DNA from 2 places in the Streptomyces sp. Tu 3180 genome. Region 1 is predicted to be linked to the other one. Evidence: riboswitches for the same ligand, from Rfam matches in the RefSeq annotation. Region 1 holds a riboswitch; the other holds the start of a gene.
The links. A riboswitch is a leader RNA that binds a small molecule or an ion and turns the genes downstream of it on or off. The one in region 1 is predicted to bind glycine.
Positions count from the first base shown of each region.

Region 2: it holds a riboswitch for glycine, as region 1 does, so the genes downstream of both, gcvT (glycine cleavage system aminomethyltransferase GcvT) here and gcvP (aminomethyl-transferring glycine dehydrogenase) in region 1, are expected to answer to the same signal.

Region 1 is NZ_WOXS01000002.1:1,552,996-1,557,748, reverse strand. Features, by position in the region: gene GL259_RS07895 (DNA polymerase IV) at 1-729, shown strand, start outside; gene GL259_RS07890 (PRC-barrel domain-containing protein) at 1,214-1,588, opposite strand; glycine riboswitch at 1,702-1,797, shown strand; gene gcvP (aminomethyl-transferring glycine dehydrogenase) at 1,972-4,753, shown strand, end outside.
Region 2 is NZ_WOXS01000002.1:5,789,519-5,794,271, forward strand. Features, by position in the region: gene glyA (serine hydroxymethyltransferase) at 1-307, opposite strand, end outside; gene gcvH (glycine cleavage system protein GcvH) at 322-699, opposite strand; gene gcvT (glycine cleavage system aminomethyltransferase GcvT) at 824-1,942, opposite strand; glycine riboswitch at 2,133-2,233, opposite strand; gene GL259_RS26985 (AAA family ATPase) at 2,454-3,122, shown strand; gene GL259_RS26990 (enhanced serine sensitivity protein SseB) at 3,189-3,959, shown strand; gene GL259_RS26995 (enhanced serine sensitivity protein SseB C-terminal domain-containing protein) at 4,131-4,753, shown strand, end outside.

The sequences.
Region 1 (4,753 bases):
GGCAAGGCCCACGGGCACGCGCTGTACGCCATGGCGCTGGCGCGGGACGAGCGGCCCGTGGTGGCCGAGCGGGAGGCGAAGTCGGTGTCGGTCGAGGACACGTACGACGTGGACATCCACGACCGGGTGCGGGTGGGGACGGAGGTGCGGCGGCTCGCCGACCGGTGCGTGCGCAGACTGCGGGGGGCGGGGCTGTCGGGGCGGACCATCGTGCTGAAGGTGCGGCGGTACGACTTCTCCACCCTCACCCGGTCCGAGACGCTGCGCGGGCCGACGGACGATCCGGCGGTGGTGCGGGAGGCGGCGGCGCGGCTGCTGGAGTCGGTCGACACCACGGGCGGGGTGCGGTTGCTGGGCGTGGGGGTCAGCGGACTGGCCGACTACACGCAGGAGGACCTGTTCGCGCAGGCGGCGGGCGTGCCCGAGGACGCCCTCGGGGAGGAGCCCGAGGCCGTGCCCGTGGAGGAGCGCCAGAGTCCCACCGAGCGGCGGTGGCCGGCGGGGCACGACGTGCGGCACGCCGTCCACGGCCACGGGTGGGTGCAGGGCAGTGGGCTGGGGCGGGTCACGGTGCGCTTCGAGACGCCCGGTTCGGAGCCGGGACGGGTGATGACCTTCCGGATCGAAGACCCGGATCTGGAACCGGCGGAACCGCTGCCGCTGGTGACCCGGAAGCCGGGGGAGAGCGGGCGGACGGAGGCCGGCGGGGTGGGTTCGGCGAGTCCGTGAGCGGGTTCCGGCGGCGGCGGTGCCGACGGCACCGGAAGCGGGCCCGGGGCGCGCTGTGAGCTGCCGCGGCGAGCGCGGTCTGCGGTGGGCGCGGTCTGTGGTGCGGCTGCGTGCGGCCATCCGGGTGAGACGGGGGACGGGCGCGCCTCCGGGGCCCGGCTGCGGCTGCGGTCACGGGGCCGGGGCCGGGTGCGGTCCGTGAGCGGGGCGCCGGCGGATCGGGTGGGGCGGACGGGACGCCCGGGCCGGGAGGCGGCCGCCGTCGCGGGGCCCGGCGGGGCGCGGCGGCCCGCGAGGCGCCACGAACCCTGCGGTACGTCCCCGAGGCACCACGGCCCTGCGGTCCGTCCCGGAGCGGGCGCGGTACGTCCAGGGGGCGGCGGGTCGGTGAGGGGTCGGGCGGGGCCTCTTCCCGGGGGTTACGGCGTGCCGCCGGGAGCCTGCCCGGGGTGAGGGCCGGGGAGCGGCCCGGGGACGCGGGTGTTCAGGCCGATTCGTCCTTGCCCGCGAGCTGGCCGAAGTCGCGGTCCGGGAACGGAGGCGGGGCGGCCACGTCCAGGCCGTAGTGGTGGTAGAGCTGGAGTTCCTGCTCCGGGGAGAGGTGGCGGCCGACACCGAAGTCCGGGGCGTCCTTGATCAGGGCGCGTTCGAAGGGGACGTGGAGGGCGCCGTCGATCAGTTCGCTGGGCTCCAGGGGGACGAAGGCGTCCCTGCTGAACAGGCCGGTGCGTATCGCCGCCCACTCCGGTACACCGGTGGCGTCGTCGAGATAGATCTCGTCGATCGTGCCGATCCGGGTTCCGTTGCGGTCGAACGCCTTGCGGCCGATCAGGTGGCGCGGATCGATGTCGGTCTGCACAGGCCCTCCACTGGTCGCAACTCATCCGTAAGCACTACAAAAGGGCACAATCGGCGGAGCGGCCACTCGAAGGTCCGTGCGTGGCCCTCGCTGGTACGCTGGCAAGCGGCTGCTGACCCCGTGCGGGAGAGTCCTCCAGGCACCATCGGAGGCGCCGAAGGAGCAAATCCTCCCCGGAATCTCTCAGGCCCACGTACCGCACGGACGAGGTCACTCTGGAAAGCAGGGCGGGTGTCGACGGCTTCCGCTCTCACCGACGGTGAAAGCCGGGTGCCTTCGGGTGATCCGGTGAAGCTCTCAGGTTGAGATGACAGAGGGGGAGGCCGTCCGGGCACCCGCGCCGTGGTGCCCCTCGAAGGTCGTCAGACCAGGAGGCCTCCGCAATGACCGCCCACCGCACCCCGCTCTCCGCGCTCGAACAGGGAACGCCCTTCGAGCAGCGTCACATCGGCCCCGACCACGAGGCCCGGGCCAAGATGCTCGCGCAGGTCGGCTACGGCTCGCTCGACGAGCTGACGGCCGCCGCGGTCCCGGATGTGATCAAGAACGCCGACGCGCTGGACCTGCCGGGTGCGCGGAGCGAGGCCGAGGTGCTGGCCGAGCTGCGTTCGCTGGCCGACCGCAACCAGGTGCTCGGCTCCATGATCGGGCTCGGGTACCACGGGACGTTCACCCCGCCCGTCATCCTGCGCAACGTGATGGAGAACCCCGCCTGGTACACGGCCTACACGCCGTACCAGCCGGAGATCTCCCAGGGGCGGCTCGAGGCGCTGCTGAACTTCCAGACCATGGTCGCGGACCTCACCGGCCTGCCGACCTCCGGCGCCTCCCTGCTCGACGAGGGCACCGCCGCCGCCGAGGCGATGGCGCTGATGCGGCGCATGGGCAAGAACAAGAAGGGCCTGTTCCTGGTCGACGCGGACGCGCTGCCGCAGACCATCGCCGTGATCGAGACCCGCGCCGAGCCGACCGGCGTCGAGGTCGTCGTCGCCGACCTCAGCGAGGGCATCCCCGCCGAGGTCGCCGAGCGCGAGATCAACGGTGTGCTGATCCAGTACCCGGGCGCCTCCGGTGCCGTGCGCGACATCAAGCCGGTGATCGACCGGGCGCACGAGCTCGGCGCGCTCGTCACCGTCGCCGCCGACCTGCTCGCCCTGACCCTGCTGAAGTCCCCCGGCGAGCTCGGCGCGGACATCGCGGTCGGCACCACGCAGCGCTTCGGCGTGCCGATGGGCTTCGGCGGGCCGCACGCCGGATACATGGCCGTCCAGGAGAAGATGGCGCGCAGCCTGCCCGGGCGGCTCGTCGGCGTCTCCGTCGACGCGGACGGGAACAAGGCCTACCGGCTGGCGCTGCAGACCCGTGAGCAGCACATCCGCCGGGAGAAGGCCACCAGCAACATCTGCACCGCCCAGGTGCTGCTCGCCGTCATGGCCGGGATGTACGCCGTCTACCACGGCCCGGAGGGCCTGCGGACCATCGCGCGGCGCACCCACCGGTACGCGACGATCCTCGCCGAGGGGCTGCGGGCCGGCGGTGCCGAGATCGTGCACGGTTCCTACTTCGACACGCTGACCGTGCGGACCGCGGGGCGGGCCGCCGAGGTCGTCGCCGCCGCGCGTGACAACGGCGTCAACCTGCGGCTCGTCGACGCCGACCACGTCTCGATCGCCTGCGACGAGACCACCACCCGGGCGCAGCTCGGCGCCGTGTGGAGCGCCTTCGGCGTCGAGGGCGACGCCGAGGCGCTGGACGCCACCGCGCGGGACACCCTCCCCGAGGCGCTCCTGCGCACCGACGAGTACCTCACCCACCCCGTCTTCCAGCAGCACCGCTCCGAGACCGCGATGCTGCGCTACCTGCGCCGTCTCGCCGACCGCGACTACGCGCTGGACCGCGGCATGATCCCGCTGGGCTCCTGCACCATGAAGCTCAACGCGACCACCGAGATGGAGCCGGTCACCTGGCCCGAGTTCGGGCAGCTGCACCCCTTCGCGCCCGTCGAGCAGGCGCGGGGCTACCTCACGCTCATCCACGAGCTGGAGGAGCGGCTCGCCGAGGTCACCGGCTACGACAAGGTCTCCCTCCAGCCCAACGCCGGCTCCCAGGGCGAGCTGGCCGGCCTGCTCGCCGTGCGCGGCTACCACCGGGCCAACGGCGACGACCAGCGCACCGTCTGCCTCATCCCGTCCTCCGCGCACGGCACCAACGCGGCCAGCGCCGTGATGGCCGGCATGAAGGTCGTCGTCGTCAGGACCGCCGAGGACGGCGAGATCGACGTCGAGGACCTGCGGGCCAAGATCGAGCAGTACCGCGACGAGCTGGCGGTGCTGATGATCACGTACCCCTCGACGCACGGCGTGTTCGAGGAGCACGTCGCCGACATCTGCGCGCAGGTGCACGAGGCCGGCGGCCAGGTGTACGTCGACGGCGCCAACCTCAACGCGCTGGTGGGCCTCGCCAAGCCGGGCCACTTCGGCGGTGACGTCTCGCACCTGAACCTGCACAAGACCTTCTGCATCCCGCACGGCGGCGGCGGTCCCGGCGTCGGCCCGGTCGGCGTGCGGGCGCACCTCGCCCCGTACCTGCCCAACCACCCGCTCCAGGCCGAGGCCGGTCCCGAGACCGGCGTCGGGCCGATCTCGGCGGCGCCGTGGGGCTCGGCGGGCATCCTGCCGATCTCCTGGGCGTACGTCCGGCTCATGGGCGGCGAGGGGCTCAAGCGGGCCACGCAGGTGGCGGTGCTCAGCGCCAACTACATCGCCAAGCGCCTCGAGCCGCACTACCCGGTGCTCTACACCGGCCCCGGCGGGCTGGTCGCGCACGAGTGCATCATCGACCTGCGCCCGCTGACCAAGGCGACCGGCGTCAGCGTCGACGACGTGGCCAAGCGGCTGATCGACTACGGCTTCCACGCGCCGACGATGTCGTTCCCGGTGGCCGGCACGCTGATGATCGAGCCGACCGAGTCCGAGGACCTGACCGAGCTCGACCGGTTCTGCGAGGCGATGATCGCGATCCGCGCGGAGATCGAGAAGGTCGGCTCCGGCGAGTGGCCCGCGGACGACAACCCGCTGCGCAACGCCCCGCACACCGCCGCCGCGCTCGGCGGGGAGTGGGAGCACGCGTACGGCCGCGAGGAGGCCGTGTTCCCGGCCGGGGTGA
Region 2 (4,753 bases), 4.2 Mb from region 1:
CGTTGGCCTGCGCGCCCGAGTGCGGCTGCACGTTGGCGTGCTCGGCGCCGAAGAGCTCCTTGACCCGGTCGATGGCGATCTGCTCGATCACGTCGACGTGCTCGCAGCCGCCGTAGTAGCGGCGGCCGGGGTAGCCCTCGGCGTACTTGTTGGTGAGGACCGAGCCCTGGGCCTCCATGACCGCGACCGGGGCGAAGTTCTCCGAGGCGATCATCTCGAGGGTGGACTGCTGGCGCCGCAGCTCGGCGTCGACCGCGGCGGCGACGGCCGGGTCGAGCTCGTGCAGGGGCGTGTTCAGAAGCGACATGCGGCTACGGCTCCTCAGCCCGCGATGTGGGCGTCGTACTCGGCGGCGGTGAGCAGGTCGTCCGGCTCGTCGGTGACGCGCACCTTGAACAGCCAGCCGCCCTCGAGGGGGGCGGAGTTCACCAGCGACGGGTCGTTGACGACGTCCTCGTTCACCTCGGTGATCTCACCGCTGACCGGGGAGTACAGGTCGCTGACCGACTTGGTGGACTCCAGTTCGCCGCAGGTCTCGCCCGCGGTCACGGTGTCACCGACCTCGGGGAGCTGGACGAAGACCACGTCGCCGAGCGCGTTGGCCGCGTGCTCCGTGATGCCGACCGTCGACACGCCGTCCTCGGCGGCCGACAGCCACTCGTGCTCCTTGCTGTAACGCAGCTGCTGGGGGTTGCTCATGGCCTGAATTCTCCTGTACGCGGGGGACTGGTGATGACTGAAGGACTGCGGGAAACACGGGTGAGCAGGCACGACGGGCCCGGCTCACCCGCCGCGGACCGCCCGGGGGCGGTCCACGGCGGTGTCACTTCTGCCGCTTGTAGAACGGCAGTGCCACGACCTCGTACGGCTCGTGGCTGCCGCGGATGTCCACGCCGACGCCCTCGGTGCCCGGCGCCGCGTGCGCCGCGTCGACGTACGCCATCGCGATCGGCTTGCCCAGCGTCGGGGAGGGCGCGCCCGAGGTGACCTCGCCGATCACCTCGCCGCCGGCGACGACCGGGTACCCGGCGCGCGGGACCCGGCGGCCCTCGGCGACCAGGCCGACCAGGACGCGCGGCGGGTTCTGCTCGGCGCGTGCGGCGGCCTCGGCCAGGGCGGCGCGGCCCACGAAGTCGCCCTCCTTCTCGAACTTCACCACCCGGCCCAGACCGGCGTCGAAGGGCGTCAGGGAGGTGGTCAGCTCGTGCCCGTACAGCGGCATGCCCGCCTCCAGGCGCAGCGTGTCCCGGCAGGACAGCCCGCACGGGACCAGGCCCGCGTCCTTGCCCGCCTCGGTCAGCGCCTGCCACAGCCCGACCGCGTGCTCGGGCTTCACGAACAGCTCGAAGCCGTCCTCGCCGGTGTAGCCGGTGCGGGCGATGAGCGCGGGGACGCCGGCGACGGTGCCGGGCAGGCCGGCGTAGTACTTCAGGCCGTCCAGGTCGGCGTCGGTGAGGGACTTCAGGATCGCGGGGGACTCGGGGCCCTGCACGGCCAGCAGCGCGTACGCGTCGCGGTCGTCGCGGACCTCGGCGTCGAAGCCGGCCGAGCGCTCGACGAGCGCGTCGAGCACGGTCCGGGCGTTGGAGGCGTTGGCGACCACCATGTACTCGGTCTCGCCGAGCCGGTAGACGATCAGGTCGTCCAGGATGCCGCCGTCCTCGCGGCAGATCATGGTGTAGCGGGCGCGGCCGGGCTTGACGCCCCCGATGTTGCCGACCAGGGCGTGGTCGAGGAGCGCGGCCGCCTGCGGGCCGGTGACGCCGATCTCGCCCATGTGCGAGAGGTCGAAGAGACCGGCCCTGGTGCGCACGGCGTTGTGCTCGTCGCGCTCGGAGCCGTAGCGCAGGGGCATGTCCCAGCCGGCGAAGTCGGTCATCGTCGCGCCGAGCGAACGATGCAGCGCATCGAGCGCGGTCCGGCGGAGTTCGGTACTGCTCATCGGTCGGTCTCCCAGGGCGAGGGACCCGCGCGGGCCGAGCCGGGCGCGGGGAGGGCGAGGACGTTCCTCCCCATCTGTCATCGGAACCTGAGAGGTTCGCCATGACCGTCCGCACAGGGGAGGGACCACGGCTTGCACCTTGGGTGGGGCCGCTGACGTACTGCCGCAGCGGCCCGCTTTTCAGATGTGCCTCGCCCGCGCGGTATCGGGGCCTGAGAGATTCAAGGGAGGGACTTGCTCCTTCGGCGCCCCGGCGGCAAACGGTGCCGGGGACTCTCCCGCGCGGATTCAAACGGCCGGTATGCAGTTGGCGCGCCCATCATTGCACGCATCGCCGGGGCGCGGCAGGGGGACCCTTCACCGGGTGTGCACAGGGTGCGCGGGCGGTGACGGTGGGCTGTGACAGGGCTGTTTCGGAAAACGGACGGAAACGAGAGGCTTCGGTATTACCTTCTCTTTACACTCAACGGGGATGGGACTCCGTACCTGGCCCCAGGGGAGGACGATCACGGTGAACAGGACCACGGCGTGTGCCACCGCCACGGGTGTCGCGCTGCCCGACCAGCCGGCCGCTCTGGCTCGGGAGGCCCGCGGCGCGCTGCCGGCTCCGGTCGTCCGGGACCTGCGCGGGCGGGCCGGCGGCAGCCCGCACGCCCTGCTGTTCGGGGCCCACGACCTCGTCGTGGTCACCGGACTGCCCGGCAGCGGCAAGTCCACACTGATGCGGCGCGCGGTGCGCGGCACCCGCGTCGACTCCCAGGACACCCGTGACCGCTGGGACCGCCGCATGCCGCGCCTCCTGCCGTACGCGCTCTACCGCCCGCTGGTCCGCCTCGCCCACTACGCCGGGCTGCGCAGGACCCTGCGCGCGGGAGGCGGAGTGGTCGTGCACGACTGCGGCACGCAGGAGTGGGTGCGCCGCTGGCTGGCCCGCGAGGCCCGGCGCCGGGGCGCCCGCCTGCACCTGCTGCTCCTGGACGTCGCCCCGCAGCAGGCCCTGGACGGTCAGCGCGAGCGGGGCCGGGGCGTCTCCCGGTACGCGTTCCTGCGGCACCGCGCGGCGAGCGACCGGCTGCTGCGGGCGGTGGAGCGGGGCGAGCCGCCCGCCGGCTGCGCCTCGGCGGTCCTGATCGACCGGGACGCGGCGAACGCGCTGCGCCGCATCGGCTTCGCCGGCTGATCGGCCGTGCCGCGGCAGCGGTTAGCCTGTGAGCCACAGCAGTGGTTCCAGGCAGGCGGTAGGCAGATGGACTTCCCGGCGCAGACACAACCCCACCCGCACGGCGGATGGCCAGGAAACGAGCTGGAGGAGGTGCTCTCCGCCTCCCTCGGAGTCCCCTCGGCGGGAGGCCGGATCGTCGAGGTGCTGGGCCGCAGCTTCGTCTGGGTCCCCCTGCCGAACGGCGGCGGCCCGCACAGCGGCCCGCTCGACCTGCCCACGATGGAGCTCGACGGTCAGGCGTACGTCCCGGTGTTCAGCTCCGAGGAGCAGTTCCGCCAGGTCGTCGGCTCCCACATGTCGTACACCGTCGCACCGGCCGTGGAGTTCGCGCGCGGCCTGCCGCCGCAGGCGGGGATCGCGGTGAACCCCGGCGGCGTGGTCGGCATCCCGCTGCCGCCGCCCGCCGTGGCGGAGCTGTGCCGGGCCGGGCGCACCCCGCTGGACGGTCCGGCGGCCGGCGGCCGGGTCCGGCTGTTCGAGCCCGACTGGCAGGACGACCCGGTGGACTTCCTCGCCGCCGCCTCGGCGGAGTTCGAGACCACGGGAGTGGTGGCCACCGCCCGCCGGTGCCTCGCCGCGATCGAGACGGCCGACCCGGTGCTGTTCGTCGGCGTGGAGCTGTCCCGGTGGGACGAGGGGGACCTGCGGACCCTGCCGATGGACGCGCTCGGCCGCGCGCTGGGCCGGACGGCGGTGAAGTGGCCGGTCAACCTGGTCCTGCTGGACGTGGCGCAGGACCCGGTGGGCGACTGGATGCGCGAGCGGGTCCGCCCCTTCTACCAGCGCGCCGTGTGATCCCGCGCCCCGCCCGCAACCGCCCCCGCCCGCTTCGGCGGCCCGGCTGAGCGGTACCGGCGTCCGCCGGCCCGGCCGGCCCGCGTGCCGTACGGACAGCGGTCGCCGGGCCGCGGGCGGCTTAAGCTAGGTTCATTGGCTGGCGAGGTGTTGTACGGAGGGGCGATACAAGTGAGCGCTGGCACCGCGGCGGCCGGGCAGGTCGAGCACATGCTGCGCCAGGTGACGCCCGGGCGTTACGACGCCTACGAGGCGTTGCTGCGCGCGCTCGCCACCCCCTCCACCGGTCAGGTCTGGATGCTGCTGTGGCACGGCCAGGCCGGCTCCCCGGACGCCCAGTACGGGAACATGGAGGTGGACGGCCTCGGCTACGCGCCCTGCGTCACCTCCGCCCAGGAGCTGTCGGCCAGCGGCTGGAGCCGGTCCTACGAGGTCGTCGACGGCCTCGACGTGGCCCGCGCGCTCTATCCCGACCACTACGGACTCTGGCTCAACCCGCACGCCCCGGGCGGCGGAGTGGGCATCCCCTGGCTGGACCTGCGCCGCATCGCCACCGGCCTGGACCGCCAGCCCGCCGGGCCGCTCAGGCTGTCCGAGCCCGGCATCGAGATCCCGCAGTTCTACGCCCTGCTCGCGCAGAACGCCCACCGCACCCCGGCCGTCCGCGCGCTGCGCCGCGCCTGGGTGCAGCCCGCGTTGGGCGCGCCCTACCTCGCCATCGGCCTCGACGTGTACGACACCTCGCCGCCGGCCGTCGACGCGGTGCGCGCCATGATGCAGCAGTCCCTCGGGGC